Regions from separate parts of the Noviherbaspirillum sedimenti genome, predicted to be linked through region 3. Evidence: predicted binding sites of a transcription regulator. Region 3 holds the regulator's gene; each other region holds the start of a gene.

Region 1 (5,755 bases), 150 kb from region 3:
GTGCTGGGCGATGAAAAAAGCCTGTTTCCGAACATGCCGGAAACCCTGAAAGCGGCAGAAATCCTGGTAAAAGATGGTTTCGACGTGATGGTATATTGCAGCGACGATCCGATTCAGGCGAAAATGCTCGAAGAAATCGGTTGCGCGGCGGTCATGCCGCTGGCGTCTTTGATTGGCTCGGGCATGGGGATCCTGAATCCGTGGAACCTGTCGCTGATCATCGAGCGTGCCAAAGTGCCGGTGCTGGTCGATGCCGGCGTCGGCACGGCCTCGGATGCCGCCATTGCAATGGAGCTCGGCTGCGATGGCGTGCTGATGAATACCGCCATTGCCGGCGCCCGCGATCCGATCCGCATGGCACATGCAATGCGCCTGGCAGTCGAGGCCGGCCGTGCCGCTTACCTGGCCGGCCGCATTCCGAAAAAATTTGTCGCAGCACCCTCGTCACCGATGGAAGGACGTCCTCTATGAAGCGACCCAGTGTGCTGGTGTTCTCCGGATCTGATCCGAGCGGCGGTGCCGGCATGCAGGCCGATGTGCAGGCCATCGCTGCGCTGGGCGCGCACCCGCTGTCGGTGCTGACGTCACTGACGGTGCAGGACAATGACCGCGTGTATGCGGTGCACCCGGTTCCCGCCACACTCCTGATGCAGCAGGCGCAAGTCCTGATCGAAAAAATCGAGATTGCCGCCGTCAAGATCGGCATCGTCGGCAACCGCGCCAATGCCGAGGCGATCGCCGCCATCGTGCAGCAACTGCGGCAAAGCCGGCCCGACTTGCCGGTGGTGCTCGATCCGGTGCTGGCCAGCGGCCACGGCGATGCTCTGGGGCTCGACGACGCCGCCAACACGCTGGCGCCGTTGATGGCGCTGGCGACCCTGGTCACGCCCAACCTGCCGGAAGCCACCGTGCTCTCCGGCGGCGACCGCCGCACCGATTCGCAAGCCGAGGCCTTGCTGGCGCAGGGCTGCCAGCACGTGCTGATCAAGGGCGGCCACGCGCATGACGACAAGGTGGTCAATCGCTGGTTTACCGCGGGCGAATTCCGTTCCTGGGCCTGGCCGCGCCTGGCCGGCGCCTTCCATGGTAGCGGCTGCACCCTGGCTGCGGCGATCGCCGCCTTGCTGGCCAACGGCAAGCCGATGGCCGAAGCGATCGAGGATGGCCAGGCTTATTGTCACCAGGCGCTGGAGCATGCTTACGAGATCGCAGCAGGGCAACTGATCCCCAGCCGTCCGCGCCCCTACATGAAGGCAGCATGATGAAGGGTTTGTATCTCGTCACCCCGGACTGGGATGACACGCAAAAATTACTGGAAATCACCGAGTTGGCCTTGAAGGGCGGCGCGGCGCTGGTGCAGTACCGCCACAAGACGGCCGACGCCGGCCTGCGGCGCGAACAGGCTGAATGCCTGTTGTCGCTGTGCCGCAGCTATCAGCGTCCGCTGGTCATCAATGATTTCGTCGACCTGTGCCTGGCCATCGATGCCGACGGCATTCACGTCGGCGGCACCGACGCCACGGTCGCAGAAGCTCGTGCCGTCGTCGGTCCGGGCAAGATTGTCGGCGCCTCCTGCTACGGCGACTTGCAACTGGCGCGCGCCGCCCATGCCGCCGGCGCCAGCTATGTCGCCTACGGTGGTTTTTATCCTTCGCGCGTGAAGAAGTATCCGGTGACCACGTCGACCGACATCATCGCCCGCTCGCATGCCGAGGTGCCGCTGCCGGCCGTCGTCATCGGCGGCATGACCGTCGAAAACGCCGCGCCGCTGGTGGCAGCCGGTGCCGACATGGTCGCGGCGATCAGCAGCATCTATCTGGCCGCCGACCCGCAAGCTGTGGCACGCAGGTTCGCCGGGCTGTTTCCGGCGTAGGGCCCGGGGTCGCGTCACGCTGCACGCTTGCGGGACGGTGAGCATCGCGTTCACCGCCCCGTTTTGTCGAGTTTCTTTACATTTCGCTGCATTCTTGTTGCTAAATATTAATATAAACAATGACTTATGCTGGTGGCATATGTATTGCTTTAAGGGCAAAGGTTGGTCTTTTAATCCATTTGTCCCCAAGGAATAAGAAATGAAACGACTTTTTGCTTTGCTGATGTTTTTGTTGGCTGGTTCAGCCAATGCTGCGCTCATCACTTCCACCGCTGATGCCGCACTGGCCGGCGCCACTATCGAAACTTTTGATTCGGCTGCCGACGGCGATTATGCCTCACTCGCACTGCCGGGCGTGACCATCGTTGGCAATGGCTCGCCGATGTCGATCGACTCTTCCTATGCCTCGTCCTATGGTATTGGCGGCAAGACTTTAAACAACAGCAGCAGCTCGCCGCTCAGCTTTGACCTGGTGTTTTCGAATGCCGTTTCGGCATTCGGTATCTGGGGCGGTGCCGTCAATAATTCCTGGGTCTATACCGCCTATGACGCAGCCAATAATGTTCTTGAAAGCATTACTACTTCGCCTGCCTGCTGCAGTCCGATGTTTTTTGGTATTGCCAACAGCGCCGGTATCAGCCGCGTGACCCTGAATGGTTTCGGCGACTGGGTGATTTTCGATAACCTGTACACGGTTGCCGGTGGCCAGAATGATGTGCCGGAGCCAATTTCACTGGCCTTGTTCGGCCTCGGTCTGGCTGGACTTGCCGCAATGCGTCGCAAGAACAGCGCTGCCTGAGCCTGTCGCGCCAGGCAGTAACAAAACGGTCTGCCGCGGCAGACCGTTTTGCATTCGGCGTCGCAATCGCTGATCCATGCCATCATGCCAACGCCTGCGGCGACCGCTTCCTGTTTGACTTGCGTCAAATGCCTGCCTCCTGCCGGGCGTGTGCCGGTTGCCACTCGCCGGGTGCCGGTACATATTGAATCGATCGCGGTCGTGTTCGCGCGGTTTCATCGGAGGTTCGTATGAGCTATCACCTGGAAGGCCGTCTGCTCGAGGTTTGCAATTGCAAGGTGCTGTGCCCTTGCTGGATCGGCGAAGATCCTGACAACGGCACCTGCGACACCATCATCGCCTGGCGCATAGACAAGGGGGCAGTCGACGGCGTCGATGTGAGTGGCAACACCATCGCGGCCGTGGCCCATGTGCCCGGTAATATCCTGCAAGGCAACTGGACTGCCGCGATCTACGTCGACGACCAGGCATCCAAGGCGCAGGAAGAGGCTCTGCTGAAAGTCTATACCGGCCAGGCCGGCGGGCCGGTTGCCGAGCTTGCCAAGCTCATCGGTCAGGTCGTCTCGGTGGAGCGCGCGCCGATCAGATTCACCGTGGTCGGGGGCAAGGGCGAACTCGAGATTGGCAAGAATTATTATGCCGAACTCGAGCCGTATCTCGGCCCGAGCGGCGGCCCGACCACGCTTGCCGACACCGTGTTCTCGACGGTGCCGGGGGCGCCGGTATTTGTCGGCAAGGCGCCAACCTATCGATCCAGGAATGCCGCCCTCGGCATCGACCTCGACATCAAGAACCATAACGCCCTGCAGAGCACGTTCGCCTTCGACGCATGAGTTCGCCGGCAGGCGCGCCGCCGTCCGGCGCCGCGCGTCACCAGCGCGTGTTCTTGCCGCTCATGGTGGCGCTGATTACACTCGCGTGGCTGGCATTGTGGGCGTGGTCGCGCAGTCCGTACGGACGATATCTCGAGCATGGCGACTGGACGGCGTCAGGGCCGGCGGCATTTCTGTGTCGCGTCGTTCCCGCCGGCGGCGTGGTGGTGCCCATGACCCTCTATGCGGCCGCGTGGATCTTCATGACGGCAGCCATGATGCTGCCGACGACCTTGCCCTTGTTTAATGCCTTCGACCGCCTGACGGCCGCGCGCCCGGATCATGGGCGCCTGGTCCTGCTGCTCGGCCTGGGGTACATGACGGCCTGGGGCGCGTTCGGGCTGCTGGCGCATGCCTTGCACAGTGTCTTGCTGTTCCTGCTCGCCAGCGTGCCCGTGCTGGCCTGGCATGGCTGGGTGATCGGCGCGGCGACCATTGCGCTGGCCGGCGCATTTCAGTTCAGCAAGCTCAAGTACCAGTGCCTGGAAAAATGCCGCACGCCCCTGAGTTTCATCATGCAGCGCTGGCGCGGGCATGCGCCAGGGTGGCACGCGTTCTCGCTGGGCGCGCAGCATGGCCTGTTCTGCGCCGGCTGCTGCTGGGCACTGATGCTGTTGATGTTCGCCTTCGGCGCCGGCAGCCTGGGCTGGATGCTCCTGCTTGCGGCGGTGATGGCAATCGAAAAGAACGTGCGCTGGGGCCGGCGTCTCGGCACGCCGCTCGGTGTCGCGCTACTGGGCTGGGCCGCCGTCGTGGTGGCGATGCATGTCTGAAGTACGTCTCAGCCAGGCAGGCTTGCCTGCGATCGTCCTCACTGCGGTGGCAATGCTCGCCTTCGCGGCCAATTCACTGTTGTGCCGGCTCGCGCTGCAGCAGCGGGGTATCGATGCCGCCAGCTTTACCAGCATCAGGCTGGTTGCCGGCGCGATCACGCTCGCCATCATCGTGCGCTTCAGGGCGCAACGCTCCTTGCCCGGCAATGCCGACTGGCTTTCTGCGGCGATGTTGTTTGCTTATGTCGCATTCTTTTCCTTCGCCTATCTCACCTTGTCGGCGGGAACGGGCGCATTGATTCTGTTCGGCGCGGTGCAATTGACGATGCTCAGCGCGGGCTTGCGCGCTGGCGAATCGTTTGGAATCATGGCCTGGCTCGGTCTCGCCCTGGCGGTTGCGGGGCTGGTTTACCTGGTGTCGCCGGGTGTCGCGGCGCCGCCGCTCTTCGGCGCGGCGTTGATGACGGTCGCTGGCGTGGCGTGGGGCATGTACTCACTGCGCGGCCGCGGCGTGGCCAACCCGCTGGCCGCCACCGCGGGCAACTTCGCGCGGGCGACGCCGCTCGCCCTCGCGCTTAGCCTGGTCTTCGGCGACAAGGCGTACGCGGATACGACCGGTGTCGCTCTGGCTGTCGCTTCCGGCGCAATCACGTCCGGCATCGGCGATGTGATCTGGTATGCCGCGCTAAGCAAGCTTTCCGCCATGCGCGCAGCCACCGTCAGTTGTCGGTGCCACTGATCGCCGCATTTGGCAGTGTGGCGTTCCTGTCGGAAGCGCTAACGCCACGGCTGGTGGTCGCCAGCGCGGCAATCCTGGGCGGGATTGCGCTGGTGCTGACCAGCAGGTCGCGCAAGCCCGGCCGTAGCGTCGATCTGCCTGCAACAGGCCAGCAGGACTATAATCTGGGGATGCAAAAACTCCTCCATAATCTTAATCCTGAGCAACTCGCTGCCGTCACTCTCCCTGCGCAATCGGCCCTGATCCTGGCTGGCGCCGGCTCCGGCAAGACCCGCGTGCTGACCACCCGCATCGCCTGGCTGATCCAGACTGGACAAGTCTCGCCGAGCGGCATCCTGGCGGTCACCTTCACCAACAAGGCGGCCAAGGAAATGCAGGCGCGGCTGTCGGCGATGTTGCCGATCAATACACGCGGCATGTGGATCGGCACTTTCCATGGCTTGTGCAACCGCTTGCTGCGCGCGCATTACCGTGACGCCGCATTGCCGCAGACCTTCCAGATCCTCGATTCGCAAGATCAGCTCTCGGCGATCAAGCGGCTGCTCAAGGCAAACAATATCGACGACGAAAAATATCCGCCGCGCAATTTGATGTACTTCATCAATAGCGCCAAGGATCAGGGCTTGCGCGCCCACGAAGTCGATGCCTATGACGATTTCAACCGCAAGTTCGTGCAATTGTATGAACTGTATGACCAGC
Region 2 (5,755 bases), 2.0 Mb from region 3:
CGACATCGGTGATGCGGCCGGTTTCCCGTCGCAATGCCACATGCAGGCGCCCCATCAGGGCAAATGCCTGGTTTTCCAGTTCCGCCATGCGTGCCATCTGGTGCGCGCTCATGCTATCTGCTCCCCATGCTGAGAAATGTCCAGGCCTTCGCGTTCCGCCTCAGGCGACACGCGCAGGCCGACCGCCATCCTGATGACCCACAGGATCAATGCCGTCACCACGCCGGAGTAGAGCGCGGTGACGAAGACGCCCACCAGTTGTGTTTCCAGGTAGCCTTCCACGCCGCCGATGGATTTGACTGCGAAGACGCCCGTCAGGAGCGCGCCGACGATGCCGCCGATGGCATGCACGCCGAATACGTCGAGCGAATCGTCGTAGCGCAGGATCGACTTGAGGGTGGTCGCACCCCAGTAGCAGGCCACGCCGGCCACCGCGCCGATGGCCAGGGCGCCCTTGATGTCGACAAAGCCGGAGGCCGGAGTGATCGCCACCAGGCCCGAGACCGCGCCCGATACCAGGCCGAGCACGGACGGCTTGCCGCGGGTGACCCATTCCGCCAGCATCCAGGCCAATGCGGCGACGGCGGTCGCCAGCTGGGTGACCAGCATGGCCATGCCGGCACGGCCGTCGGCCGCCCCTGCCGAGCCGGCATTGAAGCCGAACCAGCCTACCCACAGGAGCGAGGCGCCGATCACGGTGAAGGCCAGGTTGTGCGGTGGCATGGGTTCCTTGCCGAAGCCCTGGCGCTGGCCGAGCATGACCGCCGCCACCAGTCCGGAGACGCCGGCATTGATGTGCACCACCGTGCCGCCGGCGAAGTCGAGCACGCCGCGCGCTGCCAGCCAGCCGCCTGGTTCCCATACCCAATGGGCGACCGGCGCGTAGACCAGCACCGACCACAGGGCGATGAACAGCAGCAGGGCGGAAAATTTCATGCGTTCGGCAAAGGCGCCGGTGATCAGGGCCGGGGTGATGATGGCGAAGCTCATCTGGAACATCAGGAATACGCTTTCCGGCACGGTCGGCGCGAGCGGATGGACGCTGAGCTTGCCGGCTTCTTTCAGGTAGGTGAGACCATCCAGCATGATGCGGTCCAGTCCGCCGATGAATTGCGAACCGGGGGTGAAGGCCAGGCTATAGCCAACCACCACCCACAGCACGGTCGCCACGCAGCAGGCGGCAAGGCTGTGCGCCATGGTGCCCAGCACATTTTTCTTGCGTACCATGCCGGCGTAAAACAGCGCCAGGCCGGGGATCGTCATCAGCAATACCAGCGCCGTCGATGTGAGCATCCAGGCGGTGTCGCCGGCGCTGATGCTGGCGACATCCGCCAGGCCCGGCCTGGCGATCGCCTGGGCAGCTTGCTGCGCCGCCGCCGGCTGGCAAAAGATGGAAAATAGAGCAAATAGTGCGCAAAGCGCGTGCGAGTAGCGTCGTGCCATGATTCCCCCGGTTGCTTGCTTTTGAATGCACGAGACGTGCGGCTAATTCCAAAAGAGCATTTTTTGTGCCATGCAGCAATAACTGTCGCAGGCGGGAGAAAATGGCAGGAAAGCGCCGGGAAACTGGCAGAAAAGGGGCAGAAAGGCGCAGATGGTGGTCATACGCACCAATGAAGCGCCTGGCAGATGCGTATTAATGGGGCAAAAAGCGGGGCAAAAACCTAGCCGTAGGCACCGCCGGTAAACAACAAATCCAGGGCACGGGCAAGCACGGCGATCAGGGCAATGGCGCCAATGCCGGTCGTAAGCACCAGTACCACCGCCAGCCAGCCGCCCGAATGCGATTGCTTGCCTGATTGCGGGTTCCGGGTCTGGTCCCATTTTTCATCGGGAGTCAGCCCCAGGACCAGCGCCATGATTATGCCTGCCAGGATGGACGCCACCAGGGGCGCGGCGGTCAACAGCAGGACCTGCTCGGGCCAGAGGCCGACGGCGATGCCGGAGAGTGCCAGCGTTGACAGGTGCAGCCAGCCCCAACGGTCGCTGATTCCATGCAGATAGAACCGGTGCAGGCCAATGCCGCCAAACAGCAATGCCAGTAAAGTTGCGAAGGTTTTGTTCTTGTGGGGCGCTGCCATGGGTCTCGTCCGGGAAGGGTGGGCTGGTTTGGTGCGGGTGCGGGCCAGTGTCTGGCCAGTTGCCAGTCGGCATTGTAGCGGGTGGCGCCGTATTGCGTGCACAATGCACAAGCTGCTGACAAGCTGCCGATTTATCGCCTGCGCAAGCCGTCAGTCGTCAAGGAGTTGTTTGTCAAGGCATACTCCGCTATAATCTATGGCTTTTTCCGCGTACGTACACTTTTTGGAAATATTATGGTCGTTATTCGTTTATCCCGTGGTGGCGCCAAGAAGCGCCCGTTCTTCAACATCGTTGCTACCGATTCGCGCAATCGTCGTGACGGCCGCTTCATCGAGCGTATCGGCTTTTACAATCCGATCGCTTCTGACAAAGAAGAGGGCTTCCGCGTTGCTCAGGATCGTCTGAGCTACTGGCAAGGCGTTGGCGCGCAACTGTCGCCGACCGTGGCCCGTCTGGTTGCAGAAGCCGGCAAGAAAGCCGCTGCTTAAGGTTTGACAGCTGTTTTGACAGGCAAGACTGCATCGGAGGTTGTTCTCCCCGAGGACTTGGTGCTGGTGGGTCATATCACCGGTGCCTACGGCCTGCAGGGCTGGGTCAGGATCCGGCCTTATTCGGCGGATGCTGACGCGCTTTTGCACGCCAAGACCTGGTGGCTGGACAAACCGGTGACGCGCGATGTCGAGGTGATGGAAGCCAGGCAGCATGGCGGCGATACCGTCGCTCGCCTGGTGGGTGTGGCGGACCGCGATGCGGCAGAAGCGCTCAAGGGCGCAACCGTGCACATTTCACGCCGGTATTTCCCGGCGCTGGCTGACGGCGAGTTTTACTGGATCGACCTGATCGGTCTGGCGGTGGAAAACCTCCAGGGCGAAACGCTCGGGCAGGTGGCCGACATGATGGACAACGGCGCGCATCCGATTTTGCGAGTGGCGCCGCCGGTCGAGCCGGAGCAAAAACCGGCGCCGGAAATGCTGATTCCCTACGTCGAGCAATTCGTCAAGACGGTGGATTTGGCAGGCAAGAAGATTACAGTGGACTGGGGTAGAGATTATTGAGACCCCGGTAGCCAGGATGGCAGGTGAAGAGGGAGTGCGGGATGCAATTTGATGTCGTCACGCTGTTTCCGGAAATGTTCGCCGCCATCACGCAATCAGGCATTACGCGACGCGCTTTCGAGCAAGGCAGGTGTGGCTTGTCATTGTGGAATCCACGCGATTTCACCAGCGACAATCACCGCACGGTCGATGACCGGCCTTACGGCGGCGGCCCCGGCATGGTCATGCTGGCCAAGCCGCTGGAAGCGGCGATCGATGCCGCGCGGGCGCGCCAGCAAGCGTTGGACGTGGCGCAGCCGCGGGTGATTTACCTGTCGCCGCAAGGACGGCCGCTGACGCACGAACGCGTCATGCAACTGACGGCGCAGCCTGGCCTGGTGCTCTTGTGCGGACGTTATGAAGCGGTGGACCAGCGTTTGCTGGATCGTTGCGTCGATGAGGAAATCAGCCTTGGCGACTTCGTGCTGTCGGGTGGCGAATTGCCGGCGATGGCGCTGATGGATGCGGTGATCCGCCAGTTGCCGGGCGTATTGCACGACGATGCCTCGGCAGTCGAAGACAGTTTCGTCAACGGCTTGCTGGATTATCCGCACTACACACGCCCGGAAGTGTATGAAGGCGTGGCGGTGCCGCCGGTATTGATGGGCGGGCACCATGCCGAGATCGTCAAATGGCGGCGCGAGCAGGCGTTGGCAGCGACGGCGGCGAAGCGCCCGGACCTGATCGACAGGGCGCGCGCAGCTGGCTTGCTGACGAAGGCAGACGAAAGATATATTGCGGGAAAGAGTTAAGCGCAGCGGTACTCTGTCCCCAACTGACTATAACTGATTAGTAGTAGCAGTAAAGCGCGGATGTCCCCATCCGCATATTCAACCCCATCCTCTACCGGGAATTGGTGGTAGCCCAGGCTACCCGGCGCCGGCAAGATGGTTACAGGAGCTAAAAATGGACTTGATCCAGCAACTCGAACAAGAAGAGATTACCCGTCTCTCCAAGAATATTCCCGATTTCGCCCCAGGCGATACCGTGATCGTCAGCGTCAACGTGGTTGAAGGCACCCGCAAGCGTGCCCAGGCTTACGAAGGCGTGGTCATCTCGCGTCGCAACCGCGGTCTGAACTCCAACTTCATCGTTCGCAAGATTTCTTCGGGCGAAGGCGTTGAGCGTACATTCCAGCTGTACTCCCCGCTGATCGCTTCGATCGAAGTCAAGCGTCGCGGCGATGTGCGTCGCGCCAAGCTGTACTACCTGCGTGAGCGTTCGGGCAAGTCGGCGCGTATCAAGGAAAAGCTGCCGAACCGCCGCGCTGCGGCTGCGAAAGCCGCGGAATAATCCGGCTGTTTGCATTGGCAAAAAGGGCGCCTCAGGGTGCCCTTTTTTTCGACCTGCGCCGGCATGATTTCGCCGCATCCACTAGAATCGAGACTGGACTACGTGCATTGGCGCGCTTGCCGATGTTTTATCTGACAGGAAGCCGTTTTGCCCAAACTCGTTTTTGACCCGCGCGACATGGCGATCGATTCGATTGCCGGCGAAGCCGCGCTTGGCGCCGACCGGCTCAACGCCGACTGGCTGCGCCAGCGTTTCGCCACGCCACCCGTGTGGGTGCCTGAAATTAGCGCCGATTCGCGCATCCGCGCGGCGGATACGCTCGCCACCCCGACGCTTGCCACTCCGGCCTCGGTCCTGATGCCGATTATTCTGCGTGAAACCGGCCCGACCCTGCTGCTTACCCAGCGTGCAGCGCATTTGCACGACCATGCCGGCCAGATCAGCCTGCCCGGCGGGCGCCACGAGGCAAGCGACAGCTCGGCGATTGATACCGCCTTGCGCGAAACCGAAGAGGAAGTCGGCCTGCATCGGCGTCATATCGAGGTGATCGGCACTCTGCCGGACTATCAAACCATCACAGGCTACTGCGTCACCCCGGTGGTGTCGCTGGTGCAGCCGCCATTCGACCTGCGCGCCGACCCTTTCGAAGTCGCCGAAATCTTTGAAGTGCCGATGCATTTTCTGATGGATGGCAGCCACCATCAGCGCCGCAGCGCGGCATTGCCTGTCACCGGTGGCCGCCGCAGCTTTTATGCCATGCCGTATGAGCGCTTTTTCATCTGGGGGGCGACGGCCGCCATGCTGCGCAACCTCTATCATTTCCTGCGGGTCTGAATTTGCCGGGTTGAGTTTGCCGGGTCTGAGTTTGATTAAGTTCGGGCGCTGCGTTATCGTATCGCACGCACAACTTTACAAGAAAGCTGTCTGATGACTTTTTTTGCCATCCTCGTTGTCTTGCTGATCGAACAAGTCCAGCCGCTGCGCGCCGACAATCCGGTCAGCGCCGCCTTGCGCACCCTGGCCCATCGCATGGAGGTGCGCTTCAACGCCGGCCAGGCGCAGCACGGCAAGCTGGCATGGTTCGCCACCATGGCCGCGGTGATGGTGCCAACCGCCCTGGTGTACTGGCTGTGCGCCAGTATCGGCTTCCTGGCGGTATTTGCCTGGACCGCCCTGATCGCCTATCTGACCCTGGGCTTTCGCCACTACAGTCATTACTTCACCGCGATCCAGATTGCGCTGAGTTCGGGCGATGAAGAAAGCGCGCGCAGCCTGCTGGCGGAATG
Region 3 (5,755 bases):
CGGCTTCGGCAAGTTCGCAACATTTACGTCTGACATCCGACTATATGCTGGTGCTGCCGGATGATGAAGTCATGAAAACCGACCGTCCGGTGGAACTCATTTCCGGCACCTCGGTATTGAAGGGCACAGGCATGTTCGCCAATCAAGCGACCGGCGAAGTCACCCTGGCAAGCCGCGTCCAGGGCATATTTCCGCCCAGGGCAAGGCATTAAATGCCGGGCAATCTTAATGCATCGATTAAGCTATATTCCATGAAACGATTTTTCTTCGCATCGCTGTTTGCGCTCAATATGCTTGCCGTCGGCTTTGCTTATGCTGAAAAAGCCGATGCCGAAAAGCCGACCAATGTCGAAGCCGACCAGATGGCCTACGACGATGTCAAGCAAGTCAACACATTCACCGGCAATGTCGTGCTGACCCGCGGCACGCTCATCATGAAGGCGCACAAGATGGTGGTGACGCAGGATCCCGCGGGTTACCAGTTCGCGACCTTGTACGCAGGCCAGGGAAAACTGGCCAGCTTCAGGCAAAAGCGCGATGGCGGCGAAAACCTCTGGATCGAAGGCGAAGCCGACCGCATCGAATATGACAACAAGGCCGATGTCGCGAAACTGTTTTCAAAAGCAAGGATGCGTCGCCTGGAAGGCAATAAGATCACGGACGAAGTCGAAGGGGAATTCATTTCCTATGATAACCGTACTGAATTTTTCGCCGTCAATAACACACCTTCCGACACCAGCAAGCCCGGCGCCGGCCGCATCAAGGCGGTCATCCAGCCGCGCAACGAAACAAAGAAATGACACAAGGATTGCCAGAATGAGCAGCAGACTGCTTGCCAGCGGATTACAGAAAAGTTATGGCGCACGCCAGGTATTGCGCGACGTCTCGCTCGAAGTCGGCAGCGGCGAAGTGGTCGGATTGCTCGGTCCCAACGGTGCCGGCAAGACCACCGCCTTCTACATGATCGTCGGACTGGTGCCCGCCGATGCGGGAGAGATCGCGCTCAACGATGTCAGCATTTCACGCCTGCCGATCCACCGGCGCGCCACCCTTGGCCTGTCCTACCTGCCGCAGGAAGCCTCGGTATTCCGCAAGCTGACCGTCGCCGAGAATATCCGCGCCGTGCTGGAACTGCAGCATGAGAATGGCAAGTCGCTGTCGAAAGCGGCGATCGAAGAAAAGCTCGACCTGCTGCTGGCGGAGCTGCAAATTGAAAAGCTGCGCGACAACCAGGCCCTGTCGCTGTCGGGCGGCGAGCGCCGCCGCGTGGAAATCGCCCGCGCGCTGGCCACCAGCCCGCGTTTCGTACTGCTGGATGAGCCTTTTGCCGGCGTCGATCCGATTGCCGTCATCGAAATCCAGCGCATCGTGCGCTTCCTGAAAGAACGCGGCATCGGCGTGCTGATCACCGACCACAATGTGCGTGAAACGCTGGGCATCTGCGACCGCGCCTATATCATCAACCAGGGCGTGGTGCTGGCCAGCGGCCGCCCGGATGACATCATCGCCAATGAATCGGTACGCCGCGTCTATCTCGGCGAACACTTCCGGATGTAAGCAAGCGCATCTCCATGAAACAGTCCCTTCAGCTACGCGTCTCCCAGCATCTGGCATTGACGCCACAATTGCAGCAGTCGATACGCCTGCTGCAATTGTCGACGCTGGAACTGCAGCAGGAACTGGAGCAAATCCTCGCCGACAACCCGATGCTGGAGCGCGTCGACGATCCGCTTGACCACTCGGTGCGGCTGCTGGCCGACGGCGCCATCAACGCAAATGCGGGCACGGCGGAAAAGTCCGCGGCCGAAGAAGCGCCGGCAGCCGATGGCGAATCCACCTACGAAGGTGGCGAAGGCGGCGAATCCCAGGAGTCCGGCAACGGCGAGGCCGAATGGAGCTTCGACGATGTCGCGCGCACCGGCAAGGCCCCGGAAGACGACGACGCCCGTCCGCAACTGGAAGCGCACCATGTCACCCTGCGTGAACACTTGCTGGAACAAATGCGCCTCGGTTCACATGAAATCCGCGACCGCGCGCTGGTCGAACTGGTCGTCGATGCGCTCGACAACAACGGCTACCTGGAAGAACCGCTGGAAGAAATCCATGGCCGGCTTCCCGCCGAACTGGAAATCGAACTGGAAGAATTGACGATCGCCCTGAAACTGGTGCAAAGCTTCGATCCGGCCGGCGTCGGTGCGCGCAATGCCGCCGAATGCCTGGCCTTGCAAATCCGCCGCATGCCGAAAATCCCGATGGTGACGCGGCGCATGGCATTGACGATCGTGGAGCAGCACCTCTCCCTGTTCGCCCAGCGCGATTTCAACAAGCTGAAAAAACTGCTCGATTGCGACGATGAGGATTTGCGCGAAGCCCAATACGTCATCAGGCAATGCAATCCGCATCCCGGCGCCATCTTCGCCAGCGATGCAGCCGACTATGTCGTCCCGGACGTCATCGTCAAACGCGGCAAGAATGGCTGGCAAGTGACCCTTAACCACGATGTCATGCCGCGGCTGCGGGTCAATGCCTTGTATGCGAATATCCTCAAGAAAAACAAGGGCGAGGGCTCACTCACGTCGCAATTGCAGGAAGCAAAATGGCTGGTCAAGAACATGCGTCAGCGTTTCGATACGATTCTGCGCGTCGCGCAAGCCATCGTGGAAAGGCAGCGCAATTTTTTCTCCCATGGCGCCGTTGCCATGCGCCCACTTGTGTTACGTGAAATTGCTGATACACTTGGTTTACACGAGAGTACTATTTCTCGTGTAACAACCCAGAAATACATGCTGACGCCGCATGGCATGTTTGAACTGAAGTACTTCTTCGGCAGCCATGTCGCCACTGAATCCGGCGGCGAAGCTTCATCGACGGCGATACGGGCACTGATCAAACAATTGATAGGAGCAGAAGACACCAAGAACCCTCTCTCGGACAGCAAGATTGCAGAAATGCTGGAGGAGCAAGGCATGGTGGTGGCCCGGCGCACTGTGGCCAAGTACCGCGAAGCCCTGAGAATCCCCCCGGTTAACCTGCGCAAGTCTTTGTAGTATTTGTTGTGTTTGTTGCTGTGTTCGGGCGGCCAAGCATGTTTGTCGACCACGAACCGCCAGTGACCTCATCCCAAGGAGCGCTGTATGAATCTGACCATCAGTGGACATCACCTCGAACTGACCCCTTCCATCCGGGAATATGTGCATGCAAAGCTGGAGCGTATCAGGCGCCACTTCGACCATGTCATTGATGCTGCGGTCATCCTGACCGTAGACAAGCTCGCCGAGAAAGACAAGCGCCAGAGAGCGGAAATCACGCTGCGCATGCGTGGCAAGGATGTGCATGTCGAATCCATCGCTCACGATTTGTATGCGGCAATCGACGCCCTGATCGACAAGCTCGACCGCCAGGTCATCAAGTACAAAACCATGATCCAGGACCATCAGCACCAGGCGATCAAGCACTTGCCTGCATCGGCCACCAGCGCGCCGGAGGAGTAAGCCGCTTCCAGCGCTGATTTTCAGAGATCCCATCAGGGGCGCAATCCAGGCGCCCTTTTTTATTATCGAGAACAATGAACGAACATATTCTGACCTGTGTCCAGAACCGCATTGGCCTGCTGACCCTCAACCGCCCGCAAGCGCTGAATTCGCTGTCGCTGGACATGGTGCGCACGATCACGCGCACACTGCTGGACTGGCGCGATGACGACGCGGTCGATGCAGTACTTCTCTGCAGCAATAGCGAAAAAGCCTTTTGCGCTGGTGGCGACATCCGTTTCCTTTATCAGACAGCCCAGCAAACGGCCCGGCACGGCAGCGGCCTGCTGGACGATTTTTTCACCGAAGAATACGCGCTCAACCGCCTGATCCACCACTATCCCAAGCCCTACATCGTCATCATGGACGGCGTCGTGATGGGCGGCGGCATGGGGATTTCACAATGCCATTCCGGCGGCAAGCTGCACATCGTCACCGAGCGTAGCAAGATCGCCATGCCGGAAGTGAACATCGGCCTGTTTCCGGACGTCGGTGGCGGCTATTTCCTGTCGCGTTGCCCGGGCCAGCTTGGCACCTGGCTGGCGCTGACCGCCAATGCCATCGGCGCAGCCGATGCCCTGTATGCCGGCCTGGCGGATGTCTGCATCCCGTCGGCCCAACTGCCAGCCCTGAAAACGGCCTTGTTGAGCGCGCGGCGCCACAGCGATATTGCAGCCCAAGTACGGGAATTTGCCATGCAAGCCGGGGAATGGGGCGACAGCGAACTGGCGCGGCAGCGTGGCGCCATCGACCGCCACTTTGCGTTTGATGATGTGCCATCCATCATGGCTTCACTGGCTGCCGATCCAGCGCCATTTGCGCAAGACACACTGGCCGCCATGCGCAAGCGCTCTCCCCTGATGCTTTGCGTGACACTGCAGCAGTTGCGCCGCGGCGCCGGCATGGCGATCGAGGAATGCCTGCACATGGAGCGCTCCATGATGCGGCGGTGCTTCGCGCACGGCGATGCGGCCGAAGGAATCCGCGCCACCGTCATCGACAAGGACATGCAGCCAGTATGGTCGCCAGCGAGGCTGGAGGATGTCAGCCCGCAAATGGTGGAGGACTTTTTCCAGCCGGCGTGGCCGGCGCATGCCCATCCACTTCGCTGCTGGCTGTAGGGAGCTGCTAGAGTTCGTCGATCATGAACAGGCGGCGGTGCTCGCGCATGGCATAGCGATCGGTCATGCCGGCAATATAATCGGCCACCTTGCGCGCCTGCCGTGCGACATCGCCCCCCACCTGGTAGTCCGGCGCCAGCAGGCGCGGTTCCGCCATGAAGGCTTCAAACAGCTCGCGTACGACGCGGCGCGCCTTGCTGGTCATGCGGTTGACCTGGTAATGCCGGTACAGGTTCTCGCGCAGGAAGCGCTTCAGCAAGATTTCTTCCTGACGCATGGCGTCCGAGAAGCTGATCAGCGCCGGCGAGCTGCGCACTTCCGCCACGCTTTGCACGCCGGCAGCCAGGATTTTTTCTGCGGAAGTCCGGGTCAAGTCGACGATCAAGGTATTGATCATGCGGCGCACGGTTTCATTGATCATGCGACGCCCGCCAATGCCGGGAAACGCCGCTTGCGCCTCGCGCCGGTGGCGTGCGAAAAAATCGACTTCGTCCAACTGTTCGATCGAGAGCAAACCGGAACGCAAACCGTCGTCGATATCGTGGTTGTTATAGGCGATTTCATCGGCCAGGTTGGCCAGCTGCGCTTCCAGGGTCGGCTGTTTTTTTTCGATGAAGCGCAGGCCGATCTCGCCCAGCATCTGCGCATTGGGAATGGAGCAATGCTTGAGAATCCCTTCGCGCGTCTCGAACATCAGGTTCAGGCCATCGAACGCGCCGTAGCGCTCTTCCAGCTTGTCGACCACGCGCAGGCTTTGCAGATTGTGCTCGAAGCCGCCGTACTGCGCCATGCATTCGTTCAAGGCATCCTGGCCGGCATGCCCGAAAGGCGTGTGGCCGAGGTCGTGCGCCAGCGAAATCGCTTCCACCAGGTCTTCATTCAGGCGCAGGTTACGGGCGATCGCGCGGGCAATCTGCGCCACCTCGATGCTATGCGTCAGGCGCGTGCGAAACAGATCGCCTTCATGGTTGACGAATACCTGGGTCTTGTATTCCAGGCGGCGAAAAGCGGTCGAATGGACGATGCGGTCGCGGTCGCGCTGGAATTCGGTGCGCGAGCCGGGCGGCGGCTCGGCAAAGTGCCGGCCTCGCGAGGCGGCCGAAT
Region 4 (5,755 bases), 420 kb from region 3:
CGACAGCTCAAGCAGCATGACGCCAGCCTTCTTGTAGGCATAGCCTGGCCGATAGATGCGCTTCAAACCCGCCAGCGCGGCGGCCGTCAGCCATCGGGTATCACTGGTCGCCTCTGCAAGCGGCATCACCACGCCGTTGCCGTACTGCCTGTCCTGCGGCCGGAACTGGTTGGTATGGATAAAGACGTAGACGGCGCCGCACACGGCATGCTGATGCCGCAGCTTTTCGGCAGCGCGCGTCATGTAGGTCGCTACCGCCTCATTGAGTTCATCGAGCACAAGCACCATCTGGCCGAAGGAGCGCGAGGTAACGATTTGCTGTTTGGGCGGCACGGCATCTTCCAGCGCCAGGCAGGAAATGCCACGCAACTCATTTCCGGTGCGTTCCATCATCACGCCGAACTGCGCCCGCAACCACTTGGGCGACGCCGCGCGCAACCCTGTGCATTACCTGTGCATGGACCGTAGGCGTTTCCTGTAGATTACACAATGGAAAGGTCTGTGAATAGATTTCCATATCGGTTTTTGAGCAGCGCAACATTTCTGATATGAATCAGTACCTTACCAATATTTCCTATGAGATATCCACCGAGTTGCGCACAGAATTTGTGTGTAACTTATGCCGAATTTTTAAGCATTGCATTGACGGGCCGGAAAACAGACGAATTCGTACAGGCCGCCCGAAACCGTTGCCGAATGGTCGGCGTGGAGCGACCGCGCCGACCACCCGCACCGTCAAGCGCACTTGATACAAATCAATATCTCAAATGCAAGGAACACTGGGTGACGAAATGTCTTGTATAGTTCCGCCCATGCAACTTTTGGAGTGAGACAAAGTTTTCAAAAGAATAGGTTGCATCCACCGGAGCTGGCGGTCGGCAATAATACCGGCACCAAATACCAAGCCCTCCCTTCTGCGGAGGGCTTTTCAATTGCAGCTCAGCTTTGAGCCGACCCCTGATTGCGCATTCGCATTCCCGCCAGAAAACGACGGCTTAAAAACAAAAAAGCCCGCACTCGGCGGGCTTCGCTGCCATGGCTATGTTGGTTTAGACGTTCTTACTTTTCTCCGACTTGCGACGGGATGCGATAAAGCCGAACAGACCAACACTGAGCAGGGCAAGAGATGCTGGCTCTGGGACCTGATGAACATCATTGGTAATGATACGGAAGTTTCCAATATGAGACGTATCCCCGCTACTTGTGTCGCCTGCAAAGGCTCCAAAATAGTAACGCTGAACGAAGAACCCAGATGGATCGTTACCATTTGAAACCATCAATACTTGGTCCCCGGTAGCATCCGTAGTTGAAAGTCCAGTAGGCAGAAAATCAACAATTAGTCCTCCCCCTGAAAAATTAAAACTATTGGTGATGGTAAAAGCCAATTCATAGTTGTATGGGATGTTATCGCCCGTTGGCACTGCCGGCGTTGAATTGGTAGCAATTGTAGTGAAAGGGCTTGCTGCAATTGTGCCGCCGTTGTTTGTTGTTGCTGCTAAGGAGATGGTAAAAGATAAAGGCAAATCGTTTGCCTGACCTAAGTCGTAGGCCAGAATATCTCCCGGATTAAGAGTAAATGCAGGAAGATTCTTATAAATGAAGCCCATATGAGGATCATAGAAAGCGGGACAGCCGAATGGGATGCAATTTACAGGTCCGAAGGAGTTGGTTCCTTGCACTGTAATGACGGCTGCTTGCGCGCTCATTGATACAAACAGCGCAGCTACAACGGTAAAGACGTTTAGCCTCCAGCCTCTCATGATGTGAACAAATCGCTTTATTGCTTTCATAAAGTTCTCTCCTTTTTCATAAGTTTGGGAAATTAGTAATAGCAAGTTTAATACCACCTTGATAAATCAATGAGTTACGAGAAGCGCGCCTGCTCAGTGTAAAACTTCTCGACATGCAGAATTGGGAGATGACGCGGAGGATATTAACCATTGCATGCCGGAATAACTATTTATTGGCCCGTTGGAAACCGACCGTTTGCCAACAGGGTCGGATTGATGCCGATCAGACTGTTGAAAAAGTAGGCTTTCGACTTTCCGGCATGTTGGATATTCTCCAGCTACCTTTCCAACACGTCGGGAACATCATATGGCGACATTCGCATACACCAGGGTCAGCTCTACCGGGCAGACCGTCCAGAACCAGCGGCTTGAGATCGAACGCGCCGGCTACCAGGTCGATTACTGGTTTGCCGACGAAGGCATCAGCGGCGCGATCCCGGCGGCGCAACGACCGCAGTTCAAAGCGATGTTGGATAAAATCCGCGATGGCGAGACATTGATCGTCAGCCGGCTCGACCGGCTCGGGCGTGATGCCATGGATGTCACCGCGACGGTCAAGGCGCTGGCCAAGCGCAAGATCAAGGTCATCGTGCTGCAACTCGGCCAGCTCGACCTGGCATCCGCTGCCGGCAAGCTGATGATGGCGATGCTCGGGGCCGTGGCCGAGATGGAGCGCGACCTGCTGATCGAGCGTACCCAAGCTGGCCTAGAGCGCGCCAAGGCCGAAGGGAAGGTGCTCGGCCGGCCGGCCAAGACCACGTCGGAGCAGCGCGCCAGCATCATCCAGGCGCACGGCAAGGGCACGTCCATCAGCGCACTGGCGCGGCAGTTCGACGTGGCGCGGGCGACCATCCTGGCCATCGTGAAGCCGCAGCAGGACGCCGTGGCGGCGCCGGCGCAACAGCCGCCCGCCGATGCCACACCGAAGGCCCATAAGCGCGCTGGGAAGCCCGCTGCGGCCCGCATGGCTGTTGAATCGAACATGGCGCAGCGCGTGACCCTGGAACAGAAGCATGGCCAACGTCGCCTGCCCGCCGTCTGACCAGGCGGAGCAGGAATACGGCACCGGCTACTGATCTGCGCCAAGGACCCGCCACCGGCCCCAGCGCGGCGGCCAGCCACGACTCGGCCAGGTGCTGGCCTTCCAGCCCTTCCTGCACGTCCGGCAGCAGCAGGCGGTCCAGGCCCACGCGCCCGGAAATATCCCACGGCGTCAGGCGGCTGAGACCATGCACCATGACTTCGGCGGTCTTGTCGCCGAAGGTCTCGGCCAGCAGGTTGCGCAGGGCCACTTCGGCATCCCACGGCTCGTCATCGTCGTGGCCCAACAGCGACGCCAGGGCCAGGAGCGGCCCCACCACCGGCAGGCCGAGGGCGCCGGCGGCCAGCGCATGCGTGACCAGGAGGCCGGCGAAGGTCTTGGCGGCCTGGCGGTCGCCGCGCACGGCCAGTTGCGCATTGTGTCCCAGCGTGAAGATCATGTTTTGCGCATACTGCTTGAACAGCAGCAGCACGCGGGCGACGTTGCCCTGCATGATGCGCGGGCGATTGCCGGCGCTGTAATCGAACTGCGACGCATACACGTCCTCGACCGCGCGGGCATAGGTGCCGGCGTGGTCGGCGCCGCCCTGGCGCGCCAGACGGTAGGCCGCCAGCAGGGCGGCCTGGCGGTTGAAGCGCTCGGCGTGATGGAACATGAACGAGGCGATCTTCATGACCGGGCGCAGCTTGCCCCACAGCTTGTGGTCTTCGCCCTGGGCGATGCCGGCCAGGTCATGCGCCATCGACACGTCCACGGCGCCGTCCTTGATGGCTTGCTGGATCATGGCCAGCTCGTCGCCGGCCAACATTTCGGCGAGGCTGTTCTTGCTCTTGGCCACACTGCTGGCCGCCGTCAGCAGCGCGGCTGCTGCGCGGCCGAAGCCGTACTTGCCGCCCAGGATCGGCAGGGCCACCAGCGGCACCTGCGTCAGGTTGACCGCCGCCGAGGCCGGCGACAGGCCGAGATAGAACAGGAAGCCGGCCGAGGTCAGCGCGGTCGCCAGCGGGTGGCTGTTGGGGTTGAGGTAGGCGTCATGGCGCTTGTGCATTTCGTCGATGACCTGCTGCGCGGCGACCTGGTCGTAATCCTCGACTTGGGCGTTGGCATCGGCGTGTTCCTGCATGTCGTCCAGGCGTTCGCTCAACTGGTCGGCGTAGCGCAGCTTGGCCAGGTAGCGCGCGCCGTGGAACATGTTGTGGGCGAAGGCGCGGCGGGCGTCCTGCGAAAAGCCCGGCGTGCCCTTGCGGTGGATGCCGTGCTTGGCCCAGGACAGGTCGGGCAGGCTGGTCAGGTAGAGCTGGTTGATGGCGTCCTGCAGCTCGGGGCCGACGCCGGACTGGCCGAGCACGCCGAACAGTTCCTTCAAGAAGCCGCGTCCGACCATGTCGCGCGCGGCGTTGAATTTGGCGCGGCGCGTCACCTTGCTGACCACGTAGCCGCGATTGGCCGGGTACTGCGCAAGCAGCTTGGCGCGCAGCGCCTCGGCCTCGGCCAGGGTTTCGGCGAAATGCACCGCTTCGCCATGGTGGCCGTTGTCGTCCGATACGCGCACCAGGTAATCGCCGAAGCGGGCCAGCGGGAAATACACGCCCTTGACGCGGCCGAAGAATTCGCTGTCCATGCGGGCCAGCAATTGCGCACGGTGCGGATGGTCCGGCAGCGCGCGCAGGATGCGCTCGCGCACGGCGTCCTTGACCGCCTGGTAATGCGTCTCGTAGGCGGCGCGGGCCTCGCGGTAGAGCGTCTGGGCGGCGTGCGAAAGGGCCTCGAAGCGGGTCTTCAAGCCCCGGTACAGGGCCGGGATGACGCCCGGCGGCATCGGCTTGTCGGGGTCGATTTCGTAGCGGGTGGCGTCGTGCATCAGTTCGGCCAGTTTACCCGCGTCTGGCAGCTTGCCCCAGCGGTCGGCCAGGGCATCGGCGGCGGCGCCGGCGGCGTTCTTGTCGGCGTCCATGCGCATGACCAGGTTGCTGTATTGCTCCATCAGGTCGGTCTGGCCGGGGCTGGTCTGGAACAGCGGGCCGAAGTAGTCGACCAGCTGGCGCCGCCCTAGCATTTGCAGGCCGATGCCTCGGTAATGGGCCAGGCGGGCGCCGAGGCCAAGCTTTCCGCCGGTGGCGGCGGCCGCGCCGCGTGCCAGCAGACCATCGTCGTCGCCGATGGAAAACAGCGGGATGCCGCGCAGGTGCTTGCTGGCAACGATGGTGTTTAAGCCGCCGACGCCAGTGTAGCCGCCCAGGCCGGTGTAGTAGCCCAGGCTGATTTCTGGGGTGAAGCCGGCGTCGATGTAGTCTTCCAGGGTGCCGCCGGCCGAATGGCGCACGATGATGCCCAGGTCATGCTCGGCGGCAAAGGCTTCGGCGGCCTGTGCGGCGGCCAGGCCGTCGCGCAGCACGACTACATTGCCGTCGTCGTCGAGGGCGTAGGTGGTGGCTGTTTCGCCGGGGTAGGTGGCTTGCTCGAAGGCCGCCAGCGCACGACGTAAGGCGCGCGCGGTGTCCACGTCCCGTAGGGCCGGGGCGGCGTCGCGGTAGCGTGGATCGTCTCGGACGGCAGCGGGTAGCTTGTCATATTGCTCAGTATAGGTGTGATTGGTCTTGCGGGGGAGCAGCGCTCCGCCCGCCGTGTCTATACTGGAAGTGCCGTCAGCTCCCATACCGTGGCGCGTACCCGTAGACGCGGCTTGCGTAGGCAGGACGGGATCGAAAACTCCTCCCTGTCCGCCTGACGGCCTTTTCTCGAACTCGGTTGAGGAGTGAACTGCAGTTGATCACATATCTTCGGCTTGACACTACACGCGGTCGACTGCAAGACCTGCATCAAAGGCTTGGCCGACGCCCTGGTGCTGATCGGCTGGCTTGAAGATTTTGTACGTTCTGGAGGGGATGGTAACTCAATGCCCGCCCGATGTTGCTGCCAGTGC

Evidence for each region. Region 3 encodes sigma-54, which starts transcription at its own class of promoters, with help from an activator protein. Its sites were predicted from a motif close to TGGCANGNAANCTGCTTT; they were not measured.
Region 1: a site for sigma-54 is predicted at 2,007-2,024, ahead of D3878_RS12030 (PEP-CTERM sorting domain-containing protein). Genes of this name have one in related genera too.
Region 2: a site for sigma-54 is predicted at 1,497-1,514, ahead of D3878_RS22160 (ammonium transporter). Genes of this name have one in related genera too.
Region 4: a site for sigma-54 is predicted at 1,829-1,846, ahead of D3878_RS10735 (PEP-CTERM sorting domain-containing protein). Genes of this name have one in related genera too.

What each region holds. Positions count from the first base shown of each region.
Region 1 is NZ_QYUQ01000002.1:2,584,421-2,590,175, reverse strand. It holds gene D3878_RS12045 (thiazole synthase) at 1-471, shown strand, start outside; gene thiD (bifunctional hydroxymethylpyrimidine kinase/phosphomethylpyrimidine kinase) at 468-1,262, shown strand; gene thiE (thiamine phosphate synthase) at 1,262-1,873, shown strand; gene D3878_RS12030 (PEP-CTERM sorting domain-containing protein) at 2,073-2,672, shown strand; gene D3878_RS12025 (DUF1326 domain-containing protein) at 2,903-3,505, shown strand; gene D3878_RS12020 (DUF2182 domain-containing protein) at 3,502-4,317, shown strand; partial or broken gene D3878_RS12015 (DMT family transporter) at 4,310-5,169, shown strand; gene D3878_RS12010 (UvrD-helicase domain-containing protein) at 5,227-5,755, shown strand, end outside.
Region 2 is NZ_QYUQ01000002.1:4,765,223-4,770,977, forward strand. It holds gene D3878_RS22155 (hypothetical protein) at 1-112, opposite strand, end outside; gene D3878_RS22160 (ammonium transporter) at 109-1,443, opposite strand; gene D3878_RS22165 (NINE protein) at 1,665-2,081, opposite strand; gene rpsP (30S ribosomal protein S16) at 2,316-2,570, shown strand; gene rimM (ribosome maturation factor RimM) at 2,586-3,137, shown strand; gene trmD (tRNA (guanosine(37)-N1)-methyltransferase TrmD) at 3,179-3,928, shown strand; gene rplS (50S ribosomal protein L19) at 4,083-4,469, shown strand; gene D3878_RS22190 (CoA pyrophosphatase) at 4,647-5,303, shown strand; gene D3878_RS22195 (CobD/CbiB family protein) at 5,397-5,755, shown strand, end outside.
Region 3 is NZ_QYUQ01000002.1:2,733,851-2,739,605, forward strand. It holds gene lptC (LPS export ABC transporter periplasmic protein LptC) at 1-212, shown strand, start outside; gene lptA (lipopolysaccharide transport periplasmic protein LptA) at 252-800, shown strand; gene lptB (LPS export ABC transporter ATP-binding protein) at 817-1,557, shown strand; gene D3878_RS12760 (RNA polymerase factor sigma-54) at 1,572-3,047, shown strand; gene hpf (ribosome hibernation-promoting factor, HPF/YfiA family) at 3,135-3,491, shown strand; gene D3878_RS12770 (enoyl-CoA hydratase/isomerase family protein) at 3,566-4,651, shown strand; gene D3878_RS12775 (deoxyguanosinetriphosphate triphosphohydrolase) at 4,659-5,755, opposite strand, start outside.
Region 4 is NZ_QYUQ01000002.1:2,312,366-2,318,120, reverse strand. It holds gene D3878_RS10740 (DinB/UmuC family translesion DNA polymerase) at 1-393, opposite strand, end outside; gene D3878_RS10735 (PEP-CTERM sorting domain-containing protein) at 1,050-1,790, opposite strand; partial or broken gene D3878_RS10730 (recombinase family protein) at 2,098-2,652, shown strand; gene D3878_RS24330 (PLxRFG domain-containing protein) at 2,600-5,488, opposite strand; gene D3878_RS10720 (hypothetical protein) at 5,461-5,755, opposite strand, start outside.